Regions from separate parts of the Streptomyces changanensis genome, predicted to be linked through region 4. Evidence: riboswitches for the same ligand, from Rfam matches in the RefSeq annotation. Region 4 holds a riboswitch; each other region holds the start of a gene.
What was found. A riboswitch is a leader RNA that binds a small molecule or an ion and turns the genes downstream of it on or off. The one in region 4 is predicted to bind cyclic di-AMP.
Positions count from the first base shown of each region.

Region 1: another riboswitch for cyclic di-AMP. It lies ahead of NRO40_RS28295 (C40 family peptidase); the one in region 4 lies ahead of NRO40_RS22615 (M23 family metallopeptidase).
Region 2: another riboswitch for cyclic di-AMP. It lies ahead of NRO40_RS14045 (M23 family metallopeptidase); the one in region 4 lies ahead of NRO40_RS22615 (M23 family metallopeptidase).
Region 3: another riboswitch for cyclic di-AMP. It lies ahead of NRO40_RS02150 (transglycosylase SLT domain-containing protein); the one in region 4 lies ahead of NRO40_RS22615 (M23 family metallopeptidase).

Region 1 covers NZ_CP102332.1:6,446,433-6,453,676, forward strand. The annotation lists gene NRO40_RS28280 (aldo/keto reductase) at 1-197, opposite strand, end outside; gene NRO40_RS28285 (hypothetical protein) at 1,147-1,512, shown strand; gene NRO40_RS28290 (hypothetical protein) at 1,509-2,375, shown strand; cyclic di-AMP (ydaO/yuaA leader) riboswitch at 2,861-3,023, shown strand; gene NRO40_RS28295 (C40 family peptidase) at 3,027-3,506, shown strand; gene NRO40_RS28300 (lactonase family protein) at 3,583-4,602, opposite strand; gene NRO40_RS28305 (MBL fold metallo-hydrolase) at 5,034-5,861, shown strand; gene NRO40_RS28310 (isopenicillin N synthase family dioxygenase) at 5,910-6,917, opposite strand.
Region 2 covers NZ_CP102332.1:3,187,968-3,195,211, forward strand. The annotation lists gene NRO40_RS14040 (PrsW family intramembrane metalloprotease) at 1-1,035, shown strand, start outside; gene NRO40_RS14045 (M23 family metallopeptidase) at 1,372-2,493, opposite strand; cyclic di-AMP (ydaO/yuaA leader) riboswitch at 2,505-2,641, opposite strand; gene NRO40_RS14050 (PP2C family protein-serine/threonine phosphatase) at 2,878-4,155, opposite strand; tRNA gene NRO40_RS14055 (tRNA-Met) at 4,392-4,465, opposite strand; tRNA gene NRO40_RS14060 (tRNA-Lys) at 4,713-4,788, opposite strand; gene NRO40_RS14065 (DEAD/DEAH box helicase) at 4,942-7,209, opposite strand.
Region 3 covers NZ_CP102332.1:493,303-500,546, forward strand. The annotation lists gene iolC (5-dehydro-2-deoxygluconokinase) at 1-990, opposite strand, end outside; gene NRO40_RS02135 (sugar phosphate isomerase/epimerase family protein) at 1,286-2,221, shown strand; gene NRO40_RS02140 (Gfo/Idh/MocA family protein) at 2,258-3,277, shown strand; gene NRO40_RS02145 (hypothetical protein) at 3,348-3,827, shown strand; gene NRO40_RS02150 (transglycosylase SLT domain-containing protein) at 3,811-4,572, opposite strand; cyclic di-AMP (ydaO/yuaA leader) riboswitch at 4,578-4,733, opposite strand; gene NRO40_RS02155 (hypothetical protein) at 5,752-6,054, opposite strand; gene NRO40_RS02160 (hypothetical protein) at 6,332-6,601, opposite strand; gene NRO40_RS02165 (DUF2382 domain-containing protein) at 6,700-7,244, opposite strand, start outside.
Region 4 covers NZ_CP102332.1:5,105,569-5,112,812, forward strand. The annotation lists gene NRO40_RS22605 (M16 family metallopeptidase) at 1-1,210, shown strand, start outside; gene NRO40_RS22610 (M16 family metallopeptidase) at 1,237-2,604, shown strand; cyclic di-AMP (ydaO/yuaA leader) riboswitch at 2,868-3,031, shown strand; gene NRO40_RS22615 (M23 family metallopeptidase) at 3,045-3,848, shown strand; gene NRO40_RS22620 (GntR family transcriptional regulator) at 4,102-4,779, shown strand; gene NRO40_RS22625 (HPr family phosphocarrier protein) at 5,092-5,379, opposite strand; gene NRO40_RS22630 (bifunctional acetate--CoA ligase family protein/GNAT family N-acetyltransferase) at 5,506-7,244, shown strand, end outside.

The DNA of each region.
Region 1 (7,244 bases), 1.3 Mb from region 4:
ATGCCCGAGGAGGCGATGGCCTGCCCGGTGCCGCGCTCGTTCTCGTAGACCGCGGCGGTGTCGACGCTCCGGTAACCGGCTTCCAGGGCGGTGCCCACGGCGCTCGCCGCCTCGTCGTCCGGGACCTGCCAGACGCCGAAGCCGAGCTGCGGCATGGAGACACCGTTGTTCAGGATGAGGGAGGGGACCTTGCTCACGGGCGGTCGATCCTTACGTCGTCATCGGTCGGTACATCCGGGGATCAACGATCACACCCGGTGACGCATTCCCGGATCGATGATTTCCATGTCGGCCGGCCGGGCGGTCCCGCCGCCGTGGCCGGCGGCCACGGGGCGAACGCCCTGCGGGTGGGGTCCAGCAGGGCCCGGACGGCGGGACGGGGGGCGTTACGCCGGACGAGCGTCGGCGTGTCGGCGTCGTCGACCACCGCGCGCGGGCCGGTGCCCGGGGGCATGCAAGCGCACGGATGGGCGGCCGCGTCACGCAGGGTGACGCGGCCGCCGCTCGGCCGAGGGGGTGCCCGGGCGGGGCCACGGCGACGAGCCGCTCGCCGGTCAGCAGCCGCGACCCGAGGTCCCGGCACCGCCGCCGGGACGCCGACGAGCGCAGGATCGACGCCCCCGGTGCGCACGGCTCCACGAGCCGGTCCGACGCGCGACGCTTCCGGTGTGGCCGCGTCGCGGCTCGAGGACGACGCGGTCGCGGCATACCCGCCGGGGGAGCGGAGGGCGGACCGGGAGGCGATCCGCCGACTGTCGGAGGGGGTGCTCGCGCCCGCCGGCGCTCCACTCCGCACTGCCGCGCCCGACGCTGGTGAGCGGGGACCCCGCCCATCAGCGCCCGACGCTGGTGAGCGGGGACCCCGCCCATCTCCACCCCGCCCGCCGACGGCTCGGACGTGCGGGCGCGGATCGTCCGCCGCCAGGCCGGCGGCAGTCGGCCGCGAGTCCTCGACCGACCGGCGTTCCCCCGACCGCCATCGCCGGTCCGGACGCCCGGGGCACGCGCCCCTCGGGGGTGGGCGCCCGGCAGGGGCGCCGTACCGGGTGTACGGCCGATCGGGTGGGCGCGCCCGGGCCCCGGCCGCCGGGCGCGCGGGAGCGGGGGCCCGACGGGGCTACGCTCACCGGCGACTCGGGAGGTCACATGGTCGACAGGGTGATCGGGCGCGCGGCCCGTGCCGGTGTGCTGGTTCTGGTGTGTGTCGGGGGAGCGGCCGCCTGCGGTTCGTCCGCCGAGCCGGGGGACCCGCCGGCGTCGCCGTCGAGCAGCCTCCTGCCCGAGTCGCCGACCGCCACGCCGCCGGGTACGCCGTCGTCGCCGTACGCGAGCCGGACGGGCCACTACCAGGTGCCCCAGGTGCCGCAACCGCCCACTGACCGGGGCGCGACGACGACGGACCCCGGGGTCGCGCCCACCCAGACGATCGTCAGCCCCGATCCGAAGACCCCCGGGCCCAAGACCCCCGGTCCCGAGAGCCCCGGCGTCGAAGTCCCGCCCGACGCCCCGTGAGCGGGGCCCCGGCGGAGCAACCCCTCGCCAAGGGCCGGGCGGGCGGCGGCGACACGTCGGGCACCGCGCTCGTCAAGGCCCTCGTGGCGCAGGCGTCGCTCGTCGCGGCCCTCATGTTCTACCTCGGCGCGATCTACACGGGACGCTTCTACGGGTACTTCCACCTGGGGCCCGCGTCCCTCGACTTCGCCTTCTCCCACCTGGCGCTGCAGAGCCTGCACCTGCTCCGCCTGGAGGTCCTGACCGTCGGCGCGGTCCTGGTGGTGGTCCTGTTGTTCGCGCGGGCCGGAGCTCGCGAGCGGCCGCCGGTCAGGGCCGCCGCGACGGTCCTCGCGTGGCTGGCGCGCCTCCACCTGGTGTTCGCGGTCGCCGGTCTGGTGCTGCTGGTCCTGTGGCAGCGGATCCAGCCCTACGGCTGGGTCGCGCCGCTCACCCTCGCCGTGGGCCTCCTGCTGGGGCAGAGCCCGACCGTGCGGGGCGGACGCCCGGAGGGCCTGTGGGGCAGGGCCGTACCGGTCTTCGCCGCGCTGCTCCTGCTGTTCTGGACCCTCACGCTCGTGGCCGGGCACCTCGGTGAGCGGGACGCCCGGGACCGTGCGCGCACCGTGCGCCGGTGGCCCGCCGTCGTCGTCCTGAGCACCCAGCGGCTGGCCATCGCCTCACCGGCGGTCACCTACCAGCACCTCGGCGCCGACCTCCCGCACCGCCACCGCTACACGGGACTGCGCCTCCTCCTCGAACGCGCGGGCCGCTACTACGTCGTGCCCCTGGACTGGCAGCGCAGGACGGATCCGATCTACGTCCTGAAGGAGAGCGAGAACACCTGGATCGCTCTCATGCCCGGAGTACAGCCCTCACGCTGAACCCGATCGGAGGCGGGAGGGATCCGCTCCCGGGGCACGGAAGCGTACGGAGGCGCACGCGCCGGGCGTTCCGGTACGGGGCGTTCCGATGCGGGGCGTTCCGATGCGACCGGCCCCGGGCCGCGTCCCGTGCCGGGGAGCGACGGACCGGCTGGAATCGAACGAGGTCGGGGGCGCACGTGGGTGACCGGTATTCACCCGTGCATCGAGACCCAGATCGCAGGCTGCGGCGACGCCGCGCGGACGGCCGCAATCGGAAGGGGTGATTCCGCCGCGAATCTCCCTGTTCACAGGGGGTTTCAGGCCACCTCGCCCCGCCCGGAAACACCCGGAATGTCAGGAAGGTGTGCGCGGTGAGGAGTCTCACAAAAAGCCGAATCTGTTCGAACTTTCGGCTCGACATGGGTCAAGATCCGTGACGACGACAAGCCCTCGCCGCCGTGGCGGGGCGGTCCGGGCGGACGCCGAGTCCTGCCGCTGCCCGGATGACTGAGTCGACGGTATGTGAATCGGCAGGAGTGGAGGACCCAGCAGTACGGGACGTGTGCACCACGGCCGTCCCTTGGGGTGAAGCCGCGTCAGCGGCCGGGCAACTTCGCCAGCCCGAACCCGACAGGTCATCCTTCGCAGGCGGATGACGAAGGGTTGCGCATGACCGCGCAGATGAATGTCCCGTCCGTGCTGTCCCGGACCGGTACGGTCTCGGCTCTCACCATCGCCGCAGTCTGCGGCTCGCTCCTGGCCCCCGGTGTCGCCCCGCAAGCGGAGGCCGCGGCTCCCGCGCCCGCCGTCAAGGCGCTCAACGTGGCGGCCTCGAAGAAGGGCTCCCCGTACAAGTACGGCGCCGTCGGCCCGAAGCGGTTCGACTGCTCCGGGCTCACGCTCTACGCCTACAAGCAGGCCGGCAAGACGCTGCCGCGCACCGCGCAGCAGCAGTACAACAAGACCCGGCACATCTCGGCCGCCGGCCGCCAGAAGGGCGACCTGGTGTTCTTCCACTCCGGTGGGCGGGTCTACCACGTCGGCATCTACGCCGGCAGCAACAAGATCTGGCACTCCCCGAAGGCCGGTTCGGTGGTGAAGCAGGAGCGGATCTGGTCCAAGGCGGTCTACTACGGCCGCGTGCGCTGACGGACACCGTCGGCGCGGGGTGCCGGGACGGCGACGCGTCCCGGCACCCCTGCCGTGCCCGCCGCGCGGGGGCCGCTCAGTCGAGGACGACGCAGGCGGCGGCCGGCACCTCCAGGGCGCCCGCCAGGTGTGGCGTCCCGGTCTGCGGGTCCACGTCGAACCACGTCACGTCGCCGGACCACTCGTTGGCCACGTACAGCCGGCGGCCCGGGGCGTCGAGCACCACGTCGCGCGGCCAGACGCCGCCGCAGCCCACGCTCCCCGTGACGCGGGGCTTCTCCGCCCCGTCCTCCAGGGAGAGCGTGAGCAGCCTGTCGCTGCCGCGCACCGCCACCCACAGGAAGCGCCCGTCCGCCGCGACGCTGACGACCGACGGGTGCAGCCGGCCGCCCTCCGGAGCCGGGTCGGTGTCCACGGCGACTTCCGCGAGTGGCTCCAGCACTCCTGACGCACTGTCCCACCGGCACACCGTCAGCTGCGGTGTCAGCTCGTGCAGGACGTAGACGACCTCGCCGTCCGGGTGGAAGGCGAGGTGCCGCGGCCCCGAACCCGCCCGCAGCGCCGTCTCCCCGTGCACCCGCAGCCCGCCGGTGTCCGGGTCGGGCGCGCAGACCCGCACCGAGTCCGTGCCCAGGTCCACACCGAGCACCCACCGGCCGCCCGGGACCCCGACGACCTGATGGGCGTGCGGCGCCTCCTGCCGGCCCGGGTCCGGGCCGGAGCCGTGGTGCGCGAGGACCACGGGCGGCCCGTCGACGGCGCCGTCGGACGCGAGCGGCAGGCTGCTCACACTCCCGGAGGCGTAGTTCGCGGTCAGCAGTCTGCCGCCGGTGAGCCCCAGGTGGGTCGGCGCGGCGCCGCCCACCCCGACCGGCGGGCCGAGCGGGGTGAGCCGCGGCCCGTCGGCCCGGAAGGCGGTCACCGCGCCCGGGTCCGTCTCGCTCACCGCGTACAGCACCCCGGCCCGCCGGTCGAGGGCGAGCCACGCCGGGTTCGGCGCGGTGTCGACCACCGCGACCGGGGTCAGCGCCCCGTCCGCGGGGTCCACGGCCGCGACGGTGATGCCGCGGCCACCCCCCGAGGTGTACGAACCGATGTACGCCCACCGCCCGGAGCCCCGCCCACCACCCGGCCCCGCGCCTGGCGCGTCGTGCGCGCCCCCGCCCGGCGCGCCCCCCGCCCCGCCGCCCGTACCGCCGCCCGCGTGTGCCGCCGCTGCGTCGCTGCCCACGGTGTCCCCTTTCCTCGGTGTCCTCGGTGTCCTCGGTGTCCTCGGTGTCCTCGGCTGTCCCCCGCTGCCCTTGCTCACGCCGTCCCGGCCGTCCTCGTGGCCGTCCGGAGCCCATCGTCACCCGGACGACGCCGTCGCCGCGCGCCGGAACCCTCTTCCGGGCGGTACGGGGACGGCGCGGGAACGGCGACCCGCGCGGGGTGCGGAGGTGGCACGGCCGGGGCGATGATGGACGTACCGGAGGACCCGCGCGGCCGCGAACGCTCACCCCCCGGGGGGCACAACGGAGCGCCGCCATGACCACGCACAAGGTCGGCCGTGACATCACCGTCCTCGGGGACTCGCTCCCCGTCCCCGGGATGGGCTTCCTCACCGTCAACGCCTTCGTCCTGCACGCCCGCGAGCCCGTGGTCGTCGACACCGGGCTCGGCCTCCCGGACCGTGACTTCCTCACCCGGCTGGGCTCCGTGATGGATCCGGTCGACGTGCGCTGGATCTGGCTCACCCACCCCGACCGCGACCACACCGGCGGGCTCTTCGACCTGCTGGAAGCCGCCCCCGACGCGCGCGTCATCACCACGTACATCGGCGCGGGGATCATGTCCACCGAGCGGCCCCTGCCCACGAGCCGCGTCTTCCTGCTGAACCCGGGACAGTCCCTCGACGTCGGCGACCGCACCCTGTACGCCTTCCGGCCGCCGCTCTTCGACAACCCGGCGACCGTCGGCTTCTACGACGACCGCTCCCGCACCTGCTTCAGCTCCGACTGCTTCGGCGGCCCCATGCCGACCTCCGAACTGGCCGACAGCGGGGACGCCGGGGCGCTGGACCCGGACGAGTTGGAGGGGGCGCAGCTGCTGTGGGCGACCGTCGACAGCCCGTGGGTGCACATCGTGGACCGTGACGGGTTCCTGGCCGGCCTCCGGCCGCTGCGCGAGATGGACCCCGAGACCGTGCTGTCCGTGCACCTGCCGCCCGCCGTCGGCATCACCGGGCGGATGCTGGACACCCTTGGCAAGGCACCCGCGGCCGACCCGTTCGTCGGGCCCGACCAGGAGGCGCTGGAGCGGATGCTCGCCGGCTTCGAGCCGGCGCGCCCCCGGGGCGGCGCACCGGCGGCGTGAAGCGGACCGCCCGGCCCGGACGCGGGCGCGGGCGGTCGGGCGGCGCGGTCAGCCGGCCACGAGCTCCGGGTGGTGGCGACGGGCCACCTCCGGGTGGGCGCGCACCCACCCCTTCAGCTCGTTGCGGCCGTACTCGGCGTGCAGCGGGTTGGCGCCGTCCTGGGCGACGCCCGGCGCGTGCTCCAGGTAGGCGCCGGGAACCGTCTCGATCACCGCGTCCAGGCGGGGGTTGTAGAAGAACGGCACGGAGAACCGCTCCACCGCGCCGGGCGGGCTGACGACCCGGTGGTCCGTCGCCGAGAGGTACCCGTCGGTCGCTATCTCCAGCAGCTCGCCGAGGTTCACGACGAACGCGCCGGGCAGCGGCGGCACGTCCAGGTAGCCGTCGCCGGAGCGCACCTGGAGGCCGCCGACCTCGTCCTGGAGGAGCAGGGTCAGGAAGCCGTAGTCCTTGTGCGCGCCGACGCCCTGGTCCGCCCCGGACGGCGCCGACCCGGGGTACCGGATGAGCTTCGTGTGCAGGTGCGGCCGGTCCGCGAACGCCCCGTCGAAGAAGTCCGCCGGCGCGCCCAGGGCGGTGAGCAGCTCGCGCAGCAGCCGGTGGGCCACCCCGGCGAGCCGGTCCTGCCAGGCGAGGACGGCCGTGCGCAGCTCCGGCAGCGCCGACGGCCACTGGTTGGGGCCCTCCAGCCAGAGGTACGCCGGGTCGTCCGGGCCCACGGGGACGGGCGGGCGCTCGGCGCCGACGTCCAGCTGGTCGCGCCAGTCGGAACGGCCGCCGGTGAGCTCGTGCCCGACGCGGGTGTAACCGCGGAAGTGGGGCGAGTTCAGATTGCTCAGCGCCAGCCGGTCGGCCTCCGGGAGGGCGAAGAACGCCCTGGTCAGCTCCAGCAGGCGGGCCGTCTCTCCGGAGGTGACGCCGTGACCGGTGAGGTGGAGGAAACCGACGTCGCGGGCCGCGGCGAGCAGGTCGCGGTGGAACGCGTCCCGGGTCGCCGGGTCGTTCGCCGCGGACAGGTCGATGACGGGCAGCGAGCGGGTGGTGGCGGCAGTCATGGCCGGCATGGTGGCCTTCCGTTTCGAGTGTGACGAGGCCCCGCTTCCCGATGTTGGCGGGATCGCGGCGTACGGAAGGCGCCGGCGTGGGTGTGCCGGAGAGCGTGCGTCCGCTGCAGGACCGGTAGAGAGGTGGAGAGGGGGGAAGTCAGTCCTGGCGCAGACAGCTCATGGTCGTGACGCGCACGTAGTCCACGTGGCGGCGCATCACGAGAAGAGTCACCCGCACAGCGTAGCGCGGGGTGTTCGGGACGATGGGGAGACGTCCGCCACATCGGGGGGCGGTTCCGGCCCCCGATCCGCCGTGTGCCGCAGCGCCGGGCCCCG
Region 2 (7,244 bases), 1.9 Mb from region 4:
GACCGGGTGGAGCCGGGTCCGTGGAGGAACCTGCTGTTCTCGTTCGCCTGGGGGGCGTTCGCCGCGGCCCTCGTCGCGATCGTCGCCAACACCTTCGCGACCCGGTGGATAGCCACCGCGACCGCCGACCCGACATCGGCCGACACGCTCGGTGCGACCGTCGTCGCCCCCGTCGTGGAGGAGAGCGCCAAGGCCGCCGCGATCCTGCTGGTCTTCCTCTTCCGCAGACGTGACTTCACGGGCCTGGTCGACGGGGTGGTGATCGCCGGGTTCACGGCGACCGGCTTCGCCTTCACGGAGAACATCCTCTACCTGGGCAGCGCCTTCGGCGAGGACCAGGAGTTCGGCACCTCCGGCATCGGGTCGGTGACGGCGGCGACGTTCTTCGTACGGGTGGTGATGTCGCCGTTCGCGCATCCGCTGTTCACGGTGCTGACCGGCATCGGGTTCGGGATCGCCGCGATGACGGCCCGCCGCCGCAGAATGGCGCGGGTGGTGCTGCCGGTGCTGGGGCTGGCCCTGGCGATGGGCGTGCACGCGCTGTGGAACGGCTCGACGACGTTCGGCCCGTGGGGGTTCGTCGCCGTGTACGGGGCGTTCATGCTGCCGGCGCTCGGGCTGCTGACGTGGCTCGCGGTCTGGACCCGCCAGCGGGAGCTGCGCACCATAGCCGCCGAGCTGCCGGCGTACGCGGCGGCCGGCTGGCTCACCGCGGACGAGCCGCTCGCGCTGTCCTCGATGCGGGCGCGGTCCCTGGCGCGGGACTACGCGGCCCGCGCGTACGGCCCGGCGGCGGCCCGGTCGGTGGGCGAGTACGAGGCGTTCGCGACGACGCTGGCGTTCCTGCGCCACCGGGCGCGGCGGGGCGCGGCGGACCGGGACTTCACCGCGCGCGAGCAGGAGCTGCTGCACCACATGTGGCAGCGGAAGGCGACGGCCGGCCCGGCGCTGACGTTCGCCGCCCGCGCGACCGGCCGCGTGTGGACCCCGCCGCCGCACCGCGACTACGCGGGGTACAACCCGTACCGGTACTGAGCGCGGGCGGGGCGAGCCGGGCCGGACGGGCCTTGCATGACGGGGCGGGACCGGCCGGGCGGGGAAGACCGGCAGCCCTGGCGTCGGGGGGTGTGCCGCCAAGGCTGCCGGGATCGATGGACCGCCGGACGTCAGGCGGGCGGTGCGCACGCCGTACCGCCCGTACCGTCGGTCGGTACGCCACGTCGGACCGCCCGTACCGCCCTACCGCCCGTACCGTCGGTCGGGACGCGCACCCGGCGGGCCGCCGCCTCGAGCGGGCCGCCGCCTCGAGCGGGCCGCCGCCTCGAGCGGGCCGCCGCCTCGAGCGGGCCGCCGCCTCGAGCGGGGACGGGGTCAGACGGTGAGGCCCTTGCCGCGGAGCCAGGCCAGCGGGTCGATGCCGCCGCCGGAGGGCGTGTGGACCTCCAGGTGCAGGTGCGGCCCGGTGACGTTGCCCGTGGCGCCGACGCGGCCGATGGTCTCGCCGGTGCCGACGCTCTGCCCGGCGCTGACGGTCATCGAGGAGAGGTGGCAGTACCAGACCTCCGTACCGTCCGCGAGCTCCAGGACGACCCGGTAGCCGTACGCGCCGGACCAGCCGGCCGACTTCACGGTGCCGCTGTGGACGGCGTTGGCCGGGGTGCCCGTGGGGGCGGCCAGGTCGAGGCCCGTGTGGTAGCCGGAGGACCACATGGAGCCGGCCTGGCCGTACGTCGAGGTGATCGTGTACGAGGAGGTCGGCAGGGCGTAGCTCGCGGCGAGCTTGGCCAGGCGCTCGGCCTCCGCCTTGGCGGCGGCCGCGGCCTCGGCGCGCTCGCGCTTCTCCTGCTCGGCCTTCGCCTCGGCCTTCGCCTTGGCCTGGGCGGTGGCCTGCTGGGCGGCGGCCTCGGCGGCGGCCTTCTCGGCGGCCGCCTTCTCCGCGGCGGCCCGGGATTCGGCGTCGGCGGCCGCCTGCTGCTGCTCGGCCTGCTGGAGGATGCGGGCGCGCAGGGCCTCGCCCGCGTCGGAACCGCCCTGCGCCTCCTGGCCACCGGGCGAGGCCGACGACAGCGTGGCGAGGGGCGCGAGGTCGGCGGCGGCGACGTCCTGCGGGTCGGCGGCGGCCTCGGCGGCGGCGCCGGCGTCCGTGGTGTCGTCGGCGATCAGGGCGCCGACGCCGGGCAGCGAGGAAGCGTCCGGGAGGCCGACGTCCGGGAGGGATATGGCGACCCGGGGCTTGTCCTGAGCGGTGGCCATGCCGCCCGCGCCGACGGCGGCGATGACGCCGACGCCGAGGACGGTGGAGCTGCGGGCGAGGCCGCCGCGCTGCTTGACGACGCGGTGGCGGCCGCGGACCGGACGGACGGAGTCCTCGGTGGGGTTCCACTCGACGTCGGCCGCGGGGGCGGCGGTGCCGGCGAAGCCCTGTCCGACCGGCTGGCCGGTGGTGTCGTACGCGCCGAAGGGGGCTTCGGGGGCAGGCCTGTTGGACGCCACGGGGGCGCTCTCCTTTCCTTCCTTCTCGCCTACCGGGTTAGCTGACGGGTTCGGAGCAGGAAGGTCTCCTACGGGCCGGAATGCAGCCCGATTCACCCCAGGTGTGGTGGGTCCCCGGTTCCCTCGCGGGATTCGGCGCATGCGCACGGTGCCGCCTCTGCGACGGCTGGTACGACCGCGCTGCGTTATCGAACGTTAATAGACGCACGGGTCGTATTCCAAGCCGTTGCCGGGTATTCGTGAGGGCCGACGACAGGCACCAAGTCCCCTATAGGCAGACATTTCCCGGCGAATTGACACCGCGTCAAGGGGTTCGAGACCCCTCCGACCGACCACGACTTTCTGACGGTTTGTCAATTGTTATCGCCGAGAGCTGTCCTCCCCTCACGGAGCGTGCCCGTCGGGGCGGGCGACCGCGAGCAGTGCCATGTCGTCGTCCGCCCCGCCGCCCGTGTACCGCCGCACGTCGTCGACCAGCCCGTCCAGCAGCTCCCCCGGCGCCGGGAAGGTCCGCCCCTCCAGCCAGGCGGCCGGGTCGTAGAACATGCCCGCCGCGTCCCGCGCCTCGGTGAGGCCGTCCGTGTGGAAGAGCAGTGTCGCCCCCGGCGGGAACGGCGCCGTGTACGCGCGGTCCGGCCAGGTGCCCAGCTCCCCCATGCCCAGCGGCAGCGCCGGCTCCGGCGGCTCCAGCACGGCCACGCGGCCGTCCGCACCCAACAGCAGCGGTTCGGGGTGGCCCCGGTTCACCACCCGTACCGTCCCGTCGCCGCGCGGGACCTCGGCGAGCACCGCCGTCGTGAACCCCTCCACCGCGTCCAGGCCGTCCCGCCGGGTCCCCTCCCGGGCGAGCGCCCGCTCCAGCCGCTGCGCCACCGCCTCCAGCGAGCTCTCCTGCTCGGCGGCCTCGCGGAACGCCCCGATGACGATCGCCACGGCCTCCACCGCGCCCAGGCCCTTGCCCCGCACGTCCCCCACGACGAGCCGGACCCCGTACGGGGTGTCCTGCACGGCGAACAGGTCCCCGCCGATGGACGCGTCGGCCTGCGCGGCCTCGTAACGCGCGGCCACCCGCAGTCCGCCGATGCGTTCGGCGGGCACCGGCAGCACCGCCCGCTGCGCCGTCTCCGCGATCACCCGCGCCGAGGCGAGCCGCTCGCCGCTGCGCCGTACGAGCCGGTTGATGAGCAGGGCGAGCCCGCCGACGGTGACCACGGTCAGCAGCTCGGTCAGCGTGGGAACCCGGGGGAAGGGCTTCTCGACCAGGTGCGGCGCGATCACGGCCAGGACGGCGCACAGCGCGACGACGAGGGTCGCGCGCCGGGTGTAGAGGGGTGCGGCGATGAGCGGCGCGGCGACGAAGAAGGGGACGCCCGTGAAGGGCGGCGGGGTCGCGATGTCGTACGCCACGCCCCCGACGAGCAGCAGCCCGGGAAGCCCCCGCACGATCCGCCGGACCACCCCACCGGTCTCGGCCCGACCTGACTCGACCTGACCGGCCTCGACCCGATCCCGCTCGGCACGGCCGTGGCCGTGGGGCACCGGGCCGGCACCGCCGCCGTGGGGCACCGGGGCACCGCGGCCACCCCGGCCGGCGGCGCCGTCGCGCGCGTCGTCACCGGCCCGCTCGTCGCCGCCCTCGCCGTACTCCGCTCGCTGCCCCACCACCCCAGGCTGGCCGCAGCCGCCCTCCCCGGCGACCCGCGGTCGGCCGACCGGGCGAGGCGGCGGCCACATCCCGGGAGCCGCGCCATCGACCGCCCGACCGGCCATCCGACCATCCGACCATCCGGCCGACCGTCCGCCGACCGACGTCGCCCGGCCGCTGTTCGACCGCCCGACAGCCCGACCGGGAAAACGCCGAAGGCCCGGTGCTGTAAGCACCGGGCCTTCGGTTTCAGTAGCGGGGACAGGATTTGAACCTGCGACCTCTGGGTTATGAGCCCAGCGAGCTACCGAGCTGCTCCACCCCGCGTCGTTGAACACAACCTTACGCCATCCCGGGGGGTGCCGTTGACCATTTCGCGCCTTCAGCGCCAGAAAGCTGAAGAAATTCCCGGTTCGCCGGCGACGAGGCCCCCGACAGCGGGCCATCACCGGCCCCGGAGCGGGTCCGGAACGGCCTCGAAAGGGAGCGCGGCGCCCCCGGACGCACGAATGCCCCGGCCGGAAGGAACCGGCCGGGGCACCAGACCCCGTGACGAGCCGCGGAGGCTCGCGACTGGTAGGCCCTGTGGGACTCGAACCCACAACCAACGGATTAAAAGTCCGCTGCTCTGCCAATTGAGCTAAGGGCCCTCGACGGGTCATCCCCGAGCATAGCCCGCCGGGACCGGTGAGCCGATCGGGTATCGGCACAACACCCTCGTACGGCCCGTCCCGGAACCGGGACGGGCCCGTACGCGGCACACGAGGTGTCGCGTACGGGCCCGTCGGGCGCCCTACGGGGCGTCAGCCGTTGCGCTTCCAGCGGGGCTTGTCGTCGCGGCGCCCGAAGGAGGAGCCGGAGCCGGAGCCGGTGTTCGAGCCGCCGCGGTGGTCGTCACGGCGACCGTACGGGCGCTCGTGGCCGCCGGAGCGGAAGCCGCCGCCCGCGGGGCGGTCGTCCCGACGGTCGCGGTTGAACGGACGGTCGCTGCCGCGGTGACCGCCGGTGGGGCGGTCGTCACGACGGTCGTCGCGGCGGAAGCCACCGGCCGGGCGGTCGTTGTCACGACGGAAGCCACCGGACGCCGGACGGTCGTTGTCACGGCGGAAACCACCCGAGGCCGGACGGTCGTTGTCACGGCGGAAGCCACCGGACGCCGGACGGTCGTTGTCCCGGCGGAAACCACCCGAGGCCGGACGGTCGTTGTCCCGACGGAAACCGCCGCGGTCGTTGTCCCGGCGCTCGAAGGAGCGGCCACCGCGGTCGTCACGGTCGCGGTTGAAGCCGCCCCGGTCGTCGCGGCGGTCGTTGTCGCGGCGGAAGCCACCCGACGGGCGGTCGTTGTCGCGGCGGAACCCGCCACGGTCGTTGTCCCGGCGGTCGTCGCGGCGGTAGCCACCCCGGTCCTCGCGGTCGCGGCGCTCGAAGTTGCCCCGCTCGTCGCGGCGGTCCCGGCGCTCGTACGAGGACGAGCGGTCGTCGCGGGAGTCCCGCTCGGGCTGGGCCGGTACGGCGGCGACGGCGGCCTGCACCTCGGCCTCGGCGGCCTCGGTCACCTCGGCGACGGCGGCCTCCGGGTCCTCGCCCCGCTCGCGCGCGGCGCGGGCGACCAGACGGTCGGCCTCCTCGCGGAGCTCGGCGGCGCGGCGCTGCATGCGCTCCAGCTGCTGGGCGAGGTCGGCCGCCTCGCGCTCGGCCTGCTTGGCGGCGTTGTTCGCGGAGTCGGCCTGCACCTCGGTCAGGGACCGGGCACCGGTGATCTCGGCGACCTCCGGGTCGAACGCCCCGGCGCCGCCCACGATGTGGCGCGTGGCGTCGACGCCCGCGTCCTCCATGAGGCGGAAGATCTGGCGGCGCTGGTGCGGCAGGGCCAGCGAGACGACGACGCCGGACTTGCCCGCACGGGCGGTACGGCCCGAACGGTGCAGGTAGTCCTTGTGGTCGCCGGCCGGGTCGACGTTCAGGACCAGGTCGATGCCGTCGACGTGGATGCCGCGGGCGGCGACGTCGGTGGCGACGAGGGCGTTGACGTAGCCCTTCTTGAAGTCTTCCAGGACCCGCGTACGGGCGCCCTGGGTCATGCCGCCGTGCAGCGCGTCGGCCTTGACGCCGGTGTCCTGCAGCTGCTCGGCGATGCGGTCCGCGCCCAGCTGGGTGCGGACGAAGATGATGGTGCGGCCCTTGCGGGCGGCGATCGCGGCGGTGACCGGCGCCTTGTCCTTGGGCTTCACGACCAGGACGTGGTGGGTCATGGTGGTGACGTTGCCCTGGGCGCTGTCGACCTCGTGGACGACCGGGTCGGTCAGGTAGCGCTTGACCAGCGTCGCGATCTCGTTCTCCATCGTGGCGGAGAAGAGCAGGCGCTGGCCGCCGGCCGGCACCTGGTCGAGCAGCTCGGTGACCTCGGGCAGGAAGCCCAGGTCCGCCATCTGGTCGGCCTCGTCGAGGACGGCGACCTGGACGGCCTCCAGCGAGCAGGCGCCGCGGTTGATGATGTCGCGCAGCCGGCCCGGGGTGGCGACGAGGATGTCGACGCCGCGCTCCAGGGCGTAGATCTGGTTGCCCATCGACGTACCGCCGCAGACGACCTTCATCTTGAGGCCGAGGACGTCGCCGTACGGCTGGAGGGCGTCCGCGACCTGCATGGCGAGCTCACGGGTCGGGGTGAGGATGACGCCGCGGGGCTTCTTCTTGTCGGTGTGGCCGCCGGCCAGCGTGGCGAGCAGCGGCAGACCGAAGGAGAGGGTCTTGCCGGAGCCGGTGCGGCCGCGGCCGAGGATGTCCTTGCCGGCCAGGGCGTCCGGGATGGTCGCGGCCTGGATCGGGAAGGGGGTGGTCACGCCGTTCTGGGCGAGCTTGCGGACGACGCCCTCGGGGAGGCCGAGGTCGGCGAAGGTGATGGTGGGCTCGTCGGCGACCGTCTCGTCGGCGACCGCCACGGCGGTCTCCTCGGCGGTCTCCTCGACCGTGCCCTCCGCGTCGGCGGCGACGAGCTGCTCGTCGTTCACCGCGGTGTCGGCGGTGGGGTTCTCGGTCGTGGACAGAACGGTGTCAGTGCTGGAAATGGACATGCGAAATGCGAAACCTTCCGGAGTCTCGGCACGCG
Region 3 (7,244 bases), 4.6 Mb from region 4:
GTGGGCGGTGCGGGCGGTACGCGCGGTGTGCGCCGGTCCGCCGGCGAGGAGGTCGTCCAGTTCGGCCGCCGTGGGCATCGCCTCGGAGCAGGCGAGGCGGGAGGCGACGAGGGCGCCGGCGGCGTTGGCGTACCGCAGTGTCCGCTCCAGCTCCCAGCCTGCCAGCAGCCCGTGGCACAGGGCGCCGCCGAACGCGTCGCCCGCGCCGAGGCCGTTGACCACGTCGACCGGTACGGGCGGGACCTCGGCGGCCGTGCCGTCGCGGTGCAGGGCGAGGACGCCCCCGGGGCCCCGTTTCACGACGGCGAGGTCGACCCCCGCGTCCAGCAGGGCGCGGGCGCACGCGAGGGGGTCGCGCAGGCCCGTGGCCACCTCGCACTCGTCGACGTTCCCGACGGCGACGGTGGCGTGGCGCAGGGCGCGGGCGTAGTGGCGGCGGACCTCGGTAGCGTCGTCCCACAACATCGGGCGCCAGTCGAGGTCGAAGACGGTGGTGCCGGCCCGGTCGCGGGCCTCCAGCGCCGTGAACGTCGCGGTGCGGCTCGGTTCGGCGCTCAGTCCCGTGCCGGTCGTCCACAGGATTCGGGCGGCGCGGAGCGCGTCGAGGTCGAGCTCGTCGGGGTGGATCTCCAGGTCGGGGGCCTTGGGTCGGCGGTAGAAGTAGAGCGGGAAGTCGTCGGGCGGGAAGAGCTCGCAGAAGGTGATCGGGGTGGGGAGGCCGGCGACCGGGGTGACCCAGCGGTCGTCGACGCCGAAGTCCCGCAGCGCCCGGTGCGCGTAGGTGCCGAAGGGGTCGTCCCCGGTGCGGGTGACGACGGCGGCGGAGCGCCCCAGTCGGGCGGCGGCGACGGCGACGTTGGTCGGCGAACCGCCGAGGAACTTCCCGAACGTCTCGACCTCGGACAGGGGCACGCCGGTCCGGAGCGGATAGAGGTCGACGCCGATGCGGCCCATGGTGATCAGGTCGAAGGTCTCGGCGGAGTGGGGCATGCGCGTCGCTCCTGGTGCCGGCGGGCGGGGGGCAGGGGGCGGTGACCGCTGTCCCCAGGTCTACGGGGTGCCCGGGGTGGTGTCAACGCCATGTACGGACATCCTGACCTCGTCCTGAGAGGATGTCCTGACAAGGTGTTGACAGGGCGCCGCCCACCCACTTGTATCCGAACCGTGCGACCGGGGCGGCCGGCCGGGGACCGGGCGCGCACGCGGGCGGCTCCCCTCACCCCCGTGGCCCCGTCGTCGTCCCTCCCCGCCCCGCCGACCGCCCGCCGGGTGAAAGGACCGCCGTATGGACGCCGCCGGCCCCGTGTCGGGCCCCGCCGGTACCCCGCTCCTGGACCGCATCAGGGTGGGCTCCGCCCCCGACTCGTGGGGGGTGTGGTTCGCGGACGACCCGCGGCAGGTGCCCTGGGAGCGGTTCCTCGACGAGGTCGCCGGGGCGGGGTACGAGTGGATCGAGCTGGGCCCGTACGGCTATCTGCCCACCGACCCGGCCCGGCTCGCCGACGAGACGGCCCGGCGCGGCCTGCGGGTCTCGGCCGGCACGGTCTTCACCTCGCTGCACCACGGGCCCGCCGTCTGGGACGCCACCTGGGCGCACGTCCGTCAGGTGGCGGCGCTCGCGCGGGCGGTGGGGGCCGGGCACCTGGTGGTCATCCCGTCGTTCTGGCGGGACGACCGCACGGCGGCGCTCGTCGAGCCGCCCGAGCTGACCGCCGAGCAGTGGACGCACCTCGCGCGCGGCACGGAGCGGCTCGCCCACGAGGTGCGGTACCGGTACGGCCTGCGGATCGTCGTCCACCCGCACGCCGACACGCACCTCGACACCGAGGAGCACGTCGAGCGGTTCCTCGACGCCACGGACCCGGGGCTGGTGGACCTGTGCCTGGACACCGGGCACTACGCCTACTGCGGCGGTGACAGCGTCAAGCTGATCGAGACGTACGGCGAGCGCATCGGCTACCTGCACCTCAAGCAGGTCGATCCGGCCGTCCTCGCCGACGTCGTGGCGAACGGCGTCGCCTTCGGGCCGGCCGTGCGGCGCGGCGTGATGTGCGAACCGCCGTCGGGGGTGCCCGCCCTCCCCCCGGTCCTGGCGGCGGCGCAGCGCCTGGGCGTGGACCTGTTCGCCATCGTGGAGCAGGACATGTACCCGTGCCCACCGGACAAGCCGCTGCCCATCGCCGTGCGGACACGGCGGTTCCTGCGCTCCTGCGGCGCCTGACGGCGCCCCCCGCCGACCCGGAAGGAACCCTGGACCATGACCCAGCGCGGGACGCTCGGCGTCGCCGTCGTCGGCACCGGCCGGATGGGCGCCGACCACGTCCGCCGCATCGACCGGGTGATCCCCGGGGCGCGGGTGGCCGCCGTCGCGGACGTGGACGCCGGGCGGGCCGCGGCGGTCGCCGCGGGCGTGGACGGCTGCTCGGTGCACACCGACCCGGCCGCCGCGATGGCAGCGCCGGGCGTCGACGCCGTCGTCGTCGCCTCCCCCGGCCCGGCGCACGAGGCGGCGCTGCTCACGGCGCTGGAGTACGGGCTTCCGGTGCTGTGCGAGAAGCCCCTCACCCCGGACGCGGCGGCGGCGCTGCGGGTGGTGCGCGCCGAGGAGCGGCTCGGGCGGCGGCTGGTCCAGGTGGGCTTCATGCGGCGGTACGACGCGGAGTACCTCGGGCTGAAGGCCCTGCTGGACGAGGGCGGGCTGGGGCGTCCGCTGATGCTGCACCACCGGCACCGCAACGCCGCCTCACCGCCCGGGTTCACCGACGCGATGCTCGTCGAGGACTCGGTGGTGCACGAGGTGGACGTGACGCGCTGGCTGCTGGGCCAGGAGGTCGCGGCGGTCACGGTGCTGCGCCCGAGGGCGTCGGGCAACGCCCCGGAGGGGCTCGCCGACCCGCAGTTCGTGGTGTTCGAGACGGACGGCGGCGCCCTGGCCGACGTGGAGGTCTACCTCAACTGCCGTTTCGGGTACCAGGTGCAGGCCGAGGCCGTGTGCGAGAGCGGTACGGCGCGGATCGGCGACGCGCACGGCATGCTCCTCAACACGGCGGGCCGCTGGGGCGGCCGGGTCGCGGCGGGGTTCGAGGAGCGGTTCGAGGACGCGTACGACCGCCAGGTGCGGGCCTGGGTGGACGCCACGCGGCGCGGTGAGGTCACCGGGCCGAGCTGCTGGGACGGGTACGCGGCGGCGGCCGTGTGCGAGGCGGGGGTGCGCGCGCAGGTCGGCGGGGGACGTGTGGAGGTGGCGCTCGCCGACCGCCCGGCCCTCTACGCCTGACCGGGGGCCGCCCCGGTACGCGCCCGTCGGCCCGGCGGGTGGGACGGGTACCGCGCCGCCGGACGGAGCAATGGGCGCGTGGCCGGGGCGGTGGCGCGCACAGGGCCGGGACACCGTCTCCTCGAAGGGGGTCCCCCTGCGTGGAAGCATCCCGCTCGCCGTCCCGGCCCTGGTCTGCGCGCTCGCGGTGACCGCGGGTGCCGCCGCGGCCGCCGTCGCGGCCGTCACCGACACGGACGACCGGGGCACGGACGACCGCGGCACGATCAGCGCCCACACGGACCCCCGCGGTACGGACGCCTCCGGTACGGAGCTTCCGGGGAGGGGCCTCCCCGGCTCGGACGGCACAGGTGCGGACGCCCCGGGTACGGGCGGTCTCCTGTTCGGCGTCGGCAACGTCGTACAGCGGCCGGAGCACCGGCCGGTGAATCACTGCGGCAATCTGGACGGCCGGGGCTGGTCCGCGGACGCGTCCGACCTCACCGCGTCGCCGGCTCCGGGGCAGGGCTCGGGGACCTGCCCCGGAGGGACGGTCAGTACGGGCCGTTGACGTTGTCGATGGAGCCGTACCGGTCGGCCGCGTAGTTGCACGCGGCGGTGATGTTGGCGACCGGGTGGTACGGGTCCAGCGGCGTGCCGGGCACGTGGTACGCGGTGAAGGTCGGGTCGATGACCTGGAGAAGGCCCTTGGAAGGCGTTCCGGCGGCCGCGTTGGAGTCCCAGTTGTTGATCGCGAGCGGATTTCCCGAGGATTCACGCATGATGTTCCGGTGAATTCCCTCGTAGGTGCCGGGAATTCCGTGCCGCGCCAGGACGTCCAGGGATTCCCTGATCCAGCCGTCGAGGTCGTCGGTGTACGTCTTCGTCTGCACGGGGGCCACGGCCGGGCGGGCCTGGGAACGGTCGGCGCGGGCCGGCGCGGGGCGCTCTGCGGCCTTCGCGCCGAGCGTGAGCTTCATGCCGGGCCGGATGTGTGACGGGTCGTCACCGATGACCGGGCGGTTGTCCTGGAACAGCTTCTTCCACCCGCCGGTGACCGCGTGGTCGGCGGCGATGCGGAAGAGCGTGTCGCCTGCGGCCACGGAGTACGTCGTGGGCTTGGCCGCGGTCACGGCGGCGGCCGGCGCGGCCGTGACCTGCGCCGCGGTGACGAGCTGCGTCGTGACGGGCGCCGCCGAAGCGGTCGCGGCGCCGGCCAGGGGCAGGGCGAGAGCGGCTCCACCGGCGCTCGCGACGGCGAGGGTACGGACGAGGCGGTTGTTCCTGGGACGGCGGTGCTTACCCTGTGCGGGCATGGGGGCGTTCCTCTCCGGCGCCTGCGAGGTGAGCTGTCGGGTTCGGACGGGAGATGTCCGGCGGTGGCCGCGGCCACCACTCCACCCCGAGCCGCTCCGGGGACCGGACCGGCGACTTACCTGGTTCCCCCGCTCCTGCCGTGCGTGAGTGGGTGCGGAGTCCGGAAGGCGGCAGGATTCGGCGTTCCCTCCGGAATGCGGTGACCGTAGACGACGGCGGTCGGCGGGAACAAGGCCCGGAATTCCCGCGGGTGATCAATTCCCAAGACCATTTCGCGTGAATTCCTTGACACCGCAGGCCGTCCGGGAATGACGGGCGGTTCCCCGCGTGACGGACGTCACGGGACGCGCCGGCCGCGACCGGGCGGCACAATCCGCCCTAAAGCTCGGCTAATTCGCTCCTCTCCCCCTAAAGGCCCACAATAAACACGGACATCAACGAAACGGACATGACCGCGCGTCCCAGCCGTTGAGGTGAGCGCCGCCCGGGCGGGTCCGGGGAGCGCCGAGCGGTTGCGCCGCCCCGACGGGCGTTCCAGGCTGAATCGATCGGAAACAGCCGACAAAGGGATGGATCGTACAGAAATCGGCATTTCTCATGGCTCACCGTCGGGTGTGGGCGACCTGGGCGGTGCTTCCGGGCCTCACGGCGCCGGCGGTCACGACCACGCCCTCTGCGGCGGCGCCGGAATCCACCCGCGCCGCCGCGCCCGCGTCGGCCCGCCCCGTCGTCGACTGGGCGCGCACCACCGCGGAGACCGCCGGCCAGGGGGGGGTACGCGTCCGAGGATGTGCTCGGGCCCTCGTCCCGGCCGACGTCCACAACGCGCGCCCTTCGCGGGCGCGCGGCTGGGCCGGCTCCGCCCCCTGCTCACGGACCGCCCCGAGCGCTTCCGCCCGGGACCGCCTCCCGGGCTGTCCTCCGCCCGCCACGCCGCCGACCCCGCGGAGGTGGAGGCCTTCGGCTCGAGGACCGGTTCACGGCACACCCCGGAGCAGACCTCCACCGCGCCGTTCTCCACCAAGCTCGACCTCCAGGGCGCCCTGGCCGACCGCGCCGCCCGCCGCGCCTCGACCTGGTGGACACCGCCCGCCCGCACGCCGCCGTCAACACCGTGCAGGCCGACACCGTCATCGCCGCCTGGGACGCGGGACTCCGCCACGGCTCCTGGCGACCCGTCACCGCCCCCTCCACGAGGCGGCGACCGACGGCAGCCCGCGCACCGAGCCCGCCCCCGGCCGGCAGCCGCTCCTCGAAACCCCCGCGCACCCCGACCAGCGCAGCGGCCACGCCGCCACGGCCGGCGCGCCGACCCGGACGCCGACCCTGCTGTCCGGCAGCCCGCGGCCGGACCTGCGCATCACGTCGGTCGTCGCGAAGGTCGCCCGCACCCACGCCCGCCACGACGACCAGGACGCCATCGACGCCCGGGGGCGGGCGGGCGTCCACACCCGCACGGCCGACGTGGTCGCCGACGCCACGGGCCGACAGGTGGCGGCCCGGGCGCCGGGCGGGGTACCTCCGGCCGGTGCGCGGCCGGCCCCGGCACGCCGACGCGCGGGCCCGCCGGCGGAACGGGGTCCTCCCGTCCCACCGGCGGGCCCGCGCGCCCTCGCACCGGGGCCGAGCAGTACGTCGAACGCGTCCCAGGGTCGATCCGTGGCCCGAGGGCGGGTGGAGCGGGGCGACCGCGCTCCGGTCGTGGTACGCGGCCGCCCTGCTCGTGGTGCCCGCGACGACGCCGCCGCCGGCCCCTGTTCAGCCGCCGACGCGGGTGACGCCGAACATCAGGGTGCGACGGGCGACGTCGTAGTGGACGGTTCCGGTGTTCGACAGCAGGTCCTGCAGGACGTCGGCGTCGGCGGCGTCCACGGTCAGCACCTCTTCCCAGGCCCCCTCGTCCAGGACGAGCTGGAGGGTGAAGGTACCGGGAGCGGCGGGGTCGCCGGCGACCCAGCTGAACTGGTAGTGGCTGAGCTGGCGGACCTTGATGCTGTCGTCGGTGAGCGGTTGCTCGACCTTGGCCATGTGCTTCTCCTCGTGCGACGGGCGATGCTCCCTGCGGGAGGACTCCGGTGGGTGCCGGGGCGACCGGGTCTCGCCCTCGGCCTACGGAACGCTCGTGGTCAACGGTCGTCGCGCCGCCGGTCGGGCGCATCGGTCTCGATGTGCTCCTTGCGGACCTGGCCGCGGACTTCCTCTTCCTCGACGTGTTCGTCGGTCTCCAGGCGCACCCGCTCCACCGGGACGGCCTCGGTCTCGACGACGGGGCGCTCGGCGTGCAGGGTGACTTCGTGCTCGGCCTCGGTGATCTCGGGGCCGGACAGCGCGGCGTCGCGGTTCGCGTCGGTGATCGGCTCGCGTTCGACGCGGACCTCCTCGTGCCGCACGGGCACGGTCTTCTGGACCTCCTCCGTGACCACGTACTTGCGCAGGCGGGCCCGGCCCACTTCCTGCCTCTCGGTGCCGACGTGCAGCCGCTCCTCGGAGCGGGTCATCGCGTCGTCACCACCGCGGTCCGTCGCGGCCGGCCTGGTCCCCCTGTCGGTTTCGGAGCGGGCCCAGCCTCCCTCACCGGACCGGTTGGCCTGCTCCCACGACTCGTCCCACGCGATGCCGTAGTGCTCGTACAGCCGGTGCTCCTCGTCCTCGGACAGGTGCCCGCCCGCGT
Region 4 (7,244 bases):
CTCCCGCCACGAGGTCAAGGGCCGCACCGGCCTGGCGCACCTCTTCGAGCACCTGATGTTCCAGGGTTCCCAGCAGGTCCGGGGGAACGGGCACTTCGAGCTGGTGCAGGGCGCCGGCGGCTCGCTCAACGGCACCACCAGCTTCGAGCGCACCAACTACTTCGAGACCATGCCCGCCCACCAGCTGGAGCTCGCGCTCTGGCTGGAGGCCGACCGCATGGGCTCCCTGCTCGCCGCCCTGGACGACGACTCGATGGAGAACCAGCGGGACGTCGTCAAGAACGAGCGCCGCCAGCGGTACGACAACGTCCCGTACGGCACCGCGTTCGAGCGGCTGACGGCCCTCGCCTACCCGGACGGCCACCCCTACCACCACACGCCGATCGGCTCGATGGCGGACCTGGACGCGGCCACCCTCGACGACGCCCGCGCCTTCTTCCGCACGTACTACGCGCCGAACAACGCCGTGCTGTCCGTCGCCGGCGACATCGACCCGGAGCAGACGCTCGCCTGGGTCGAGAAGTACTTCGGCTCCATCCCGGCCCACGACGGCAAGCCCGCCCCGCGGGACGGCACGCTGCCGGACGTCATCGGCGAGCAGCTCCGCCAGGTCGTCGAGGAGGACGTCCCCGCGCGCGCCCTGATGGCCGCCTACCGCCTCCCGCACGATGGCACGCGCGCGTGCGACGCCGCCGACCTCGCGCTGACCGTCCTGGGCGGCGGCGAGTCGTCCCGGCTGCACAACCGGCTCGTCCGTCGCGACCGCACCGCCGTCGGCGCGGGCTTCGGCTTGCTGCGGCTGGCCGGCGCCCCCTCGCTCGGCTGGCTGGACGTCAAGACGTCCGCCGGCGTGGAGGTGCCGGAGATCGAGGCGGCCGTGGACGAGGAGCTCGCCCGGTTCGCCGCCGAGGGCCCCACGGCCGAGGAGATGGAGCGGGCCCAGGCGCAGCTGGAGCGCGAGTGGCTGGACCGCCTCGGCACGGTCGCCGGCCGCGCGGACGAACTGTGCCGCTTCGCCGTCCTCTTCGGTGACCCGCAGCTCGCCCTCACCGCCGTCCAGCGCGTCCTGGACGTCACCGCGGACGAGGTCCGGGAGGTCGCCGCCCAGCGGCTGCGCCCGGACAACCGCGCGGTGCTCGTCTACGAGCCCGCCAAGGGCGCCGACGGCGACCCGACCGACAGCGACGACGAGGAGGGTACGGACCAGTGAGCGACGCTGCCGTGTCTCTGACCAGCATGGAATTCCACCCGCAGCCGCAGGCCGGCGCGCCCCGCGTGTGGGCCTTCCCCGCCCCGGAGCGGGGCCGGTTGGACAACGGGCTGACCGTCCTGCGCTGCCACCGTCCCGGCCAGCAGGTCGTCGCCGTGGAGATCGTCCTGGACGCCCCGCTGGACGCCGAGCCGGAGGGCCTCGACGGCGTCGCCACGATCATGGCGCGCGCCCTGTCCGAGGGCACCGACAAGCACTCCGCGGAGGAGTTCGCCGCGGAGCTGGAGCGCTGCGGCGCGACGCTCGACGCGCACGCCGACCACCCGGGCGTGCGGGTCTCGCTGGAGGTGCCGGCCTCCCGGCTGCACAAGGCCCTCGGGCTGCTCGCCGAGGCGCTGCGGGCCCCCGCCTTCGTCGACGGCGAGGTCGAGCGCCTCGTGCGGAACCGGCTCGACGAAATCCCGCACGAGACGGCCAATCCGGCGCGCCGCGCCGCCAAGCAGCTCTCCGCCGAGCTGTTCCCGGCCACCTCGCGCATGTCCCGCCCCCGTCAGGGCTCCGAGGACACCGTCGCCCGGATCGACGCCGCGGCCGTGCGCGCCTTCTACGAGGCCCACGTCCGTCCCGCGTCGGCGACGGCGGTCGTCGTCGGCGACCTGACCGGGATCGACCTGGACGCCGTCCTCGCCGACACGCTCGGCGCGTGGACGGGCGACGCGCCCCGGGAGCGCGCCGCGTCGGCCGTCACCGCCGACGACACCGGTCGCGTCGTCATCGTGGACCGGCCGGGAGCCGTGCAGACGCAGCTGCTCATCGGCCGCGTCGGCCCCGACCGGCACGACAGCGTGTGGCCGGCCCAGATCGTCGGCACGTACTGCCTGGGCGGCACCCTCACCTCGCGCCTGGACCGCGTCCTGCGCGAGGAGAAGGGCTACACCTACGGCGTGCGGGCCTTCGGCCAGGTCCTGCGGTCGCTGCCGGACGGTTCGGGCGCGGCGATGCTCGCCATCAGCGGCTCGGTGGACACCCCCAACACCGGCCCCGCCCTGGAGGACCTGTGGAAGGTGCTGCGGACCCTCGCGGCCGAGGGGCTGACCGACGCGGAGCGTGACGCCGCCGTGCACAACCTGGTGGGCGTCGCGCCGCTCAAGTACGAGACGGCGGCGTCCGTCGCGGCCACGCTCGCCGACCAGGTGGAGCAGCACCTCCCGGACGACTTCCAGGCCCGGCTGTACCAGCGCTTGGACGCGACGGGCACGGTGGAGGCCACGGCCGCGGTCGTGAGCGCCTTCCCGCAGGACCGCCTCGTCACCGTGCTCGTGGGTGACGCCGCGCGGATCAAGGCGCCGGTGGAGGCGCTCGGCATCGGTGAAGTCACCGTCGTCGCCGGCTGATTGACACCCGGTCCGGAGCCGCGGCGCGCGGAACCTCGGGTTCCCGCCGGCCCCGGCACTCGGAGGGGCACACGGAGCCCCGGCGTCCCCAGGGATGCCGGGGCTCCTCCCTTCCTCGGCCGGGTGTCCGTTTTGTGGGCAAGGTGGGGTGTCTGCACTGTGGCGTGCGCTACAAAAAACCGTGTCCGTTTGGTTATTGGAAGATCAGCCACTTAGCGTCTTAGTCGCTGTCCGCCCGCATGATCCGCCGCACCCGCGGCATCGGGCAGCGATCGCCGAATCCCCGTCAGGCGCGAGCCTGGGGAACCGGGGACCCACCGTCCCCTGGGGTGAATCGGACGCCTTCGCCACCGCGCGGAGGGGCCCGTAGGAGACCTTCCTGCTCCGAACCCGTCAGCTAACCCGGTAGGCGAGAGGGAAGGAAAGGACACATCCACTTCATGGCGTTCACCCGTGCCGCCGGGAAGCACCGCGCCCCCAGCCGTCTGAGCCGCAAGAGCGCCCACGCCGCCGGCGTCGCCGCACTCGCCACCTCCGGCGTCATCGGAACCCTCGCGTCCCCGGCCTTCGCCGCCGAGGCCGACCGGACCGCGGCCCCGGAGGACGCCGGGCTCACCACCGCCATCGCCGACTACGAACTGGCCGACGAGGTCGCGGACCAGGCGTCGGCGCAGGAGCTGGCCGCCGAGGTCGCCGAGCGCCAGGCGGAGGCCGAGATGGCCGCCAAGCGCAACGCCGAGGCCCGCGCCGAGGCGGCCCGCAAGGCCGAGGCCCGCGCCGAGGCCGCCCGCGAGGCGCAGGAGCGCGCCGACCGCGAGGCCGAGCGCAAGCGTCTGAACAGCTTCACGCTGCCCGTCGCCGGCTCGTACGTCTCCACCGCCTACCAGTCGGGCGGCGCGCTGTGGTCCTCCGGCAGCCACTCCGGTGTCGACTTCCACGCCGCCTACGGCTCCACCGTCGTCTCCGTGGGCCTCGGCACCGTCGTCGAGGCCGGCTGGGGCGGCGCCTACGGCAACAACGTCGTCATCCGCATGAACGACGGCACCTACACCCAGTACGGCCACCTCGCCTCGGTCAGCGTCTCCGTCGGCCAGAGCGTCGCGCCGGGCCAGCAGATCGGCGTCTCCGGTTCCACCGGCAACTCCACGGGCCCGCACCTCCACTTCGAGGCCCGCACGAGCGCCGAGTACGGCTCCGACATCGACCCGGTGTCCTACCTCCGGGCCCGCGGCGTCAACGTCTGACCCGCCACCCGCTCACGGAGGCCCCCGCTCGCCGACGAGCCGGGGCCTCCGCACCATTGTGGCCCCCAGGGGTGTCCCGCCGAACAGGTCGGCGGGACACCCTCCCGCGCGCCCGCGCACGTCCAAAAAAGCACCATGAATTCCGGCCCGGCATCGGAAAATCGGTGTGCTTGCCATAGAGTCACCGCAACAGCGTCGAACTCCTGGGTGTCGCGCGGATTAAACGGTGGGCGGAGCGGTTCGGAGGTTCGGTATGCGCATTCCCGCGCATTCGGTGTGCACGGCGATCCGGGCGGACATCGTCTCCGGGGCGCTGCCGCGCGGCAGCCGCCTGACGGAGGAGCAGCTCGCCCGCCGCTACGGCGTCTCCCGCGTACCGGTCCGCGAGGCATTGCGCACGCTGGAGTCCGAGGGCTTCGTCACCTCCCGCCGTCACGTCGGCGCCTGCGTCGCCGAGCCCTCCGAGCAGGAGGCCGCCGACCTCCTGGAGATGCGCGCGCTGCTGGAGCCGCTGGGCGCCGCCCGTGCCGCCCAGCGGCGCACCGACGCCCACCTGAAGGTGCTGCGCGGCCTCGTCCGGCTCGGCCAGGAGGGGGCCCGCCGCGGCCCCGGTGAGGACCTGCGGGCGCTCGGGGGCTGGTTCCACGAGACGCTCGCCCAGGCGTCGGCGAGCCCCGGCCTCACCTCGCTGCTCACCCAGCTGCGCCACAAGATCGCCTGGATGTACGTGGTGGACGAGCCCGCCCACCCGACGGACGCCTGGGCCGAACACGGCGCCATCGTCGACGCCGTCGCCCGCGGCGACGCCGAGCGCGCCCGGGCGCTCACCGCGCAGCACGCCGAACGCTGGCGCGGCTCCCACCGGCTGCGCCGCGCGAACGGTGTGAGGGGTTCGCAACCTCCCGTAAACACGGCCGGCGCACGGCATTAACAGCGGCCTCGTATACAAAAAGGGCGAGCGCGGCCCGAATCTTTTCGCCTCCGCCGGGCGCCCGGAATGGGGGCGGCTGCGGAACGCGGTGCGGGAAATGGTGGCGGGGATGCGCGACGACGCGACGCCGGCATGTCGTAATGCGTCGACGGCCGGGAATTCATCCGGGGAAAGCGCCCGTCCGCCCTGGTAATCCCTCTCGCGCCGGGAATTCCCCTCCGGCTGCCCGCGCGCCCGCCCCGGCAACGAGAAGAGCCGCACCCCCCGACCAGGGGGTGCGGCTCCGTGTTCCGTGGTGCTGCCGGGGGACCGTCAGACGGTCTCGGGCAGCTCCTCCATGCCTTCGGCGACCAGCTTCGCCAGGCGGTCCAGCGCCGCCTCCGCGTCCGCGCCCTCGGCGTCGGAGGCGAGCACGACCTCCTCGCCGCCCTGCGCGCCGAGACCCAGCACGGCGAGCATCGACGCGGCGTTGACCGGGGTGCCGCCGGCCTTGGCGATCGTCACGGGGACGCCCGACGCCGTGGCGGCACGGACGAAGATGGAGGCGGGGCGGGCGTGCAGGCCCTCGGCCCAACCCACGTTGACGCGGCGCTCAGCCATGGTGTTGCCCTTCACGTGCTAGTGGTTGTCTAGACCAGTCTCCCATATGCGGAAGAGTGGTGGAACCCGGCTCGACGTGCCTGCCGACCCCCTCCCGCACCACGCCGCGCGCCGTACCCTTGGCCCATGCTGAACCCGTCCGATCAGTCGGCGCACGCCTATCCAGACCACTGGGAAGCAGACGTGGTGCTGCGCGACGGCGGCACCGCGCGGATCAGACCGATCACCACGGACGACGCCGAACGCCTGGTCAGCTTCTACGAGCAGGTCTCGGACGAGTCGAAGTACTACCGGTTCTTCGCACCCTACCCCCGCCTCTCCGCCAAGGACGTGCGGCATTTCACCCACCACGACTACGTGGACCGGGTGGGGCTGGCCGCCACGATCGGCGGCGAGTTCATCGCGACCGTCCGCTACGACCGCATCGACGAGCACGGCCACCCCGCCACCGCTCCGGCCGCCGACGCCGAGGTCGCCTTCCTCGTCCAGGACGCGCACCAGGGCCGGGGCGTCGCCTCCGCCCTCCTCGAACACATCGCCGCCGTCGCCCGCGAGCGCGGCATCCACCGGTTCGCCGCCGAGGTCCTGCCCGCCAACACCAAAATGATCAAGGTGTTCACGGACGCCGGGTACACCCAGAAGCGCAGCTTCGAGGACGGCGCCGTCCGCCTCCACCTCGACCTGGAGCCCACCGACCGCTCCCTCGCCGTCCAGCGCGCCCGCGAGCAGCGCGCCGAGGCACGGTCCGTGCAGCGCCTCCTCGCCCCCGGCTCGGTCGCCGTCGTGGGCGCGGGCCGCACCCCCGGCGGCGTCGGCCGGACCGTCCTGCGCAACCTCGTCGGTGCCGGCTTCACCGGTCGCGCGTACGCCGTGAACAGCGCCCTCCCCGAGGGGCCCGCCACGCTGGAGGGCGTCCCCGCGCACCGCTCCGTCCGCGACATCGGCGAGCCGGTCGACCTCGCGGTCGTCGCCGTGCCCGCCGAACGGGTCCCGGAGGCCGTCGCCGACTGCGGCGAGCACGGCGTGCGCGGTCTGGTCGTCCTCTCCGCCGGTTACGCCGAGAGCGGCCCCGCGGGCCGGGAGCGCCAGCGCGCCCTGGTACGGCAGGCCCGCTCGTACGGCATGCGGGTCATCGGCCCCAACGCCTTCGGCGTCATCAACACCGCGGACGGCGCCCGGCTCAACGCCTCCCTCGCCCCCCAGCTCCCGGCCGCCGGCCGCATCGGCCTGTTCACCCAGTCGGGCGCGATCGGCATCGCGCTCCTCGCGGGGCTGCACCGGCGCGGCGCCGGCGTGTCGTCGTTCGTCTCCTCCGGCAACCGGGCGGACGTCTCCGGCAACGACATCCTCCAGTACTGGTACGAGGACCCCGACACCGACGTGGTCCTGCTCTATCTGGAGTCGATCGGCAACCCGCGCAAGTTCACCCGGCTGGCCCGCCGGACCGCCGCCGTCAAGCCGGTCGTCGTCGTCAAGGGCGCCCGGCACAGCGGCAGCGCGCCGCCCGGCCACGCCGTGCCCGTCACCCGCATCCCGCACGCCACGGTGTCGGCCCTGCTCCGGCAGGCCGGGGTGATTCGCGTCGACACCGTCACGGAACTGGTCGACGCGGGGCTGCTCCTCGCCGGGCAGCCGCTTCCCGCGGGCCCGCGGGTCGCGATCCTCGGCAACTCGGAGTCGCTCGGCCTCCTCACCTACGACGCCTGCCTCACCGAGGGGCTGCGGCCGCTGCCGCCCCGGGACCTGACCACCGCGGCCACCCCGGACGACTTCCGTACGGCGCTCGCCGCGGCGCTGCACGACGACGCCTGTGACGCGGTCGTCGTCACCGCCATCCCGTCGGTCGGCCCGCACGGCGGCATCGA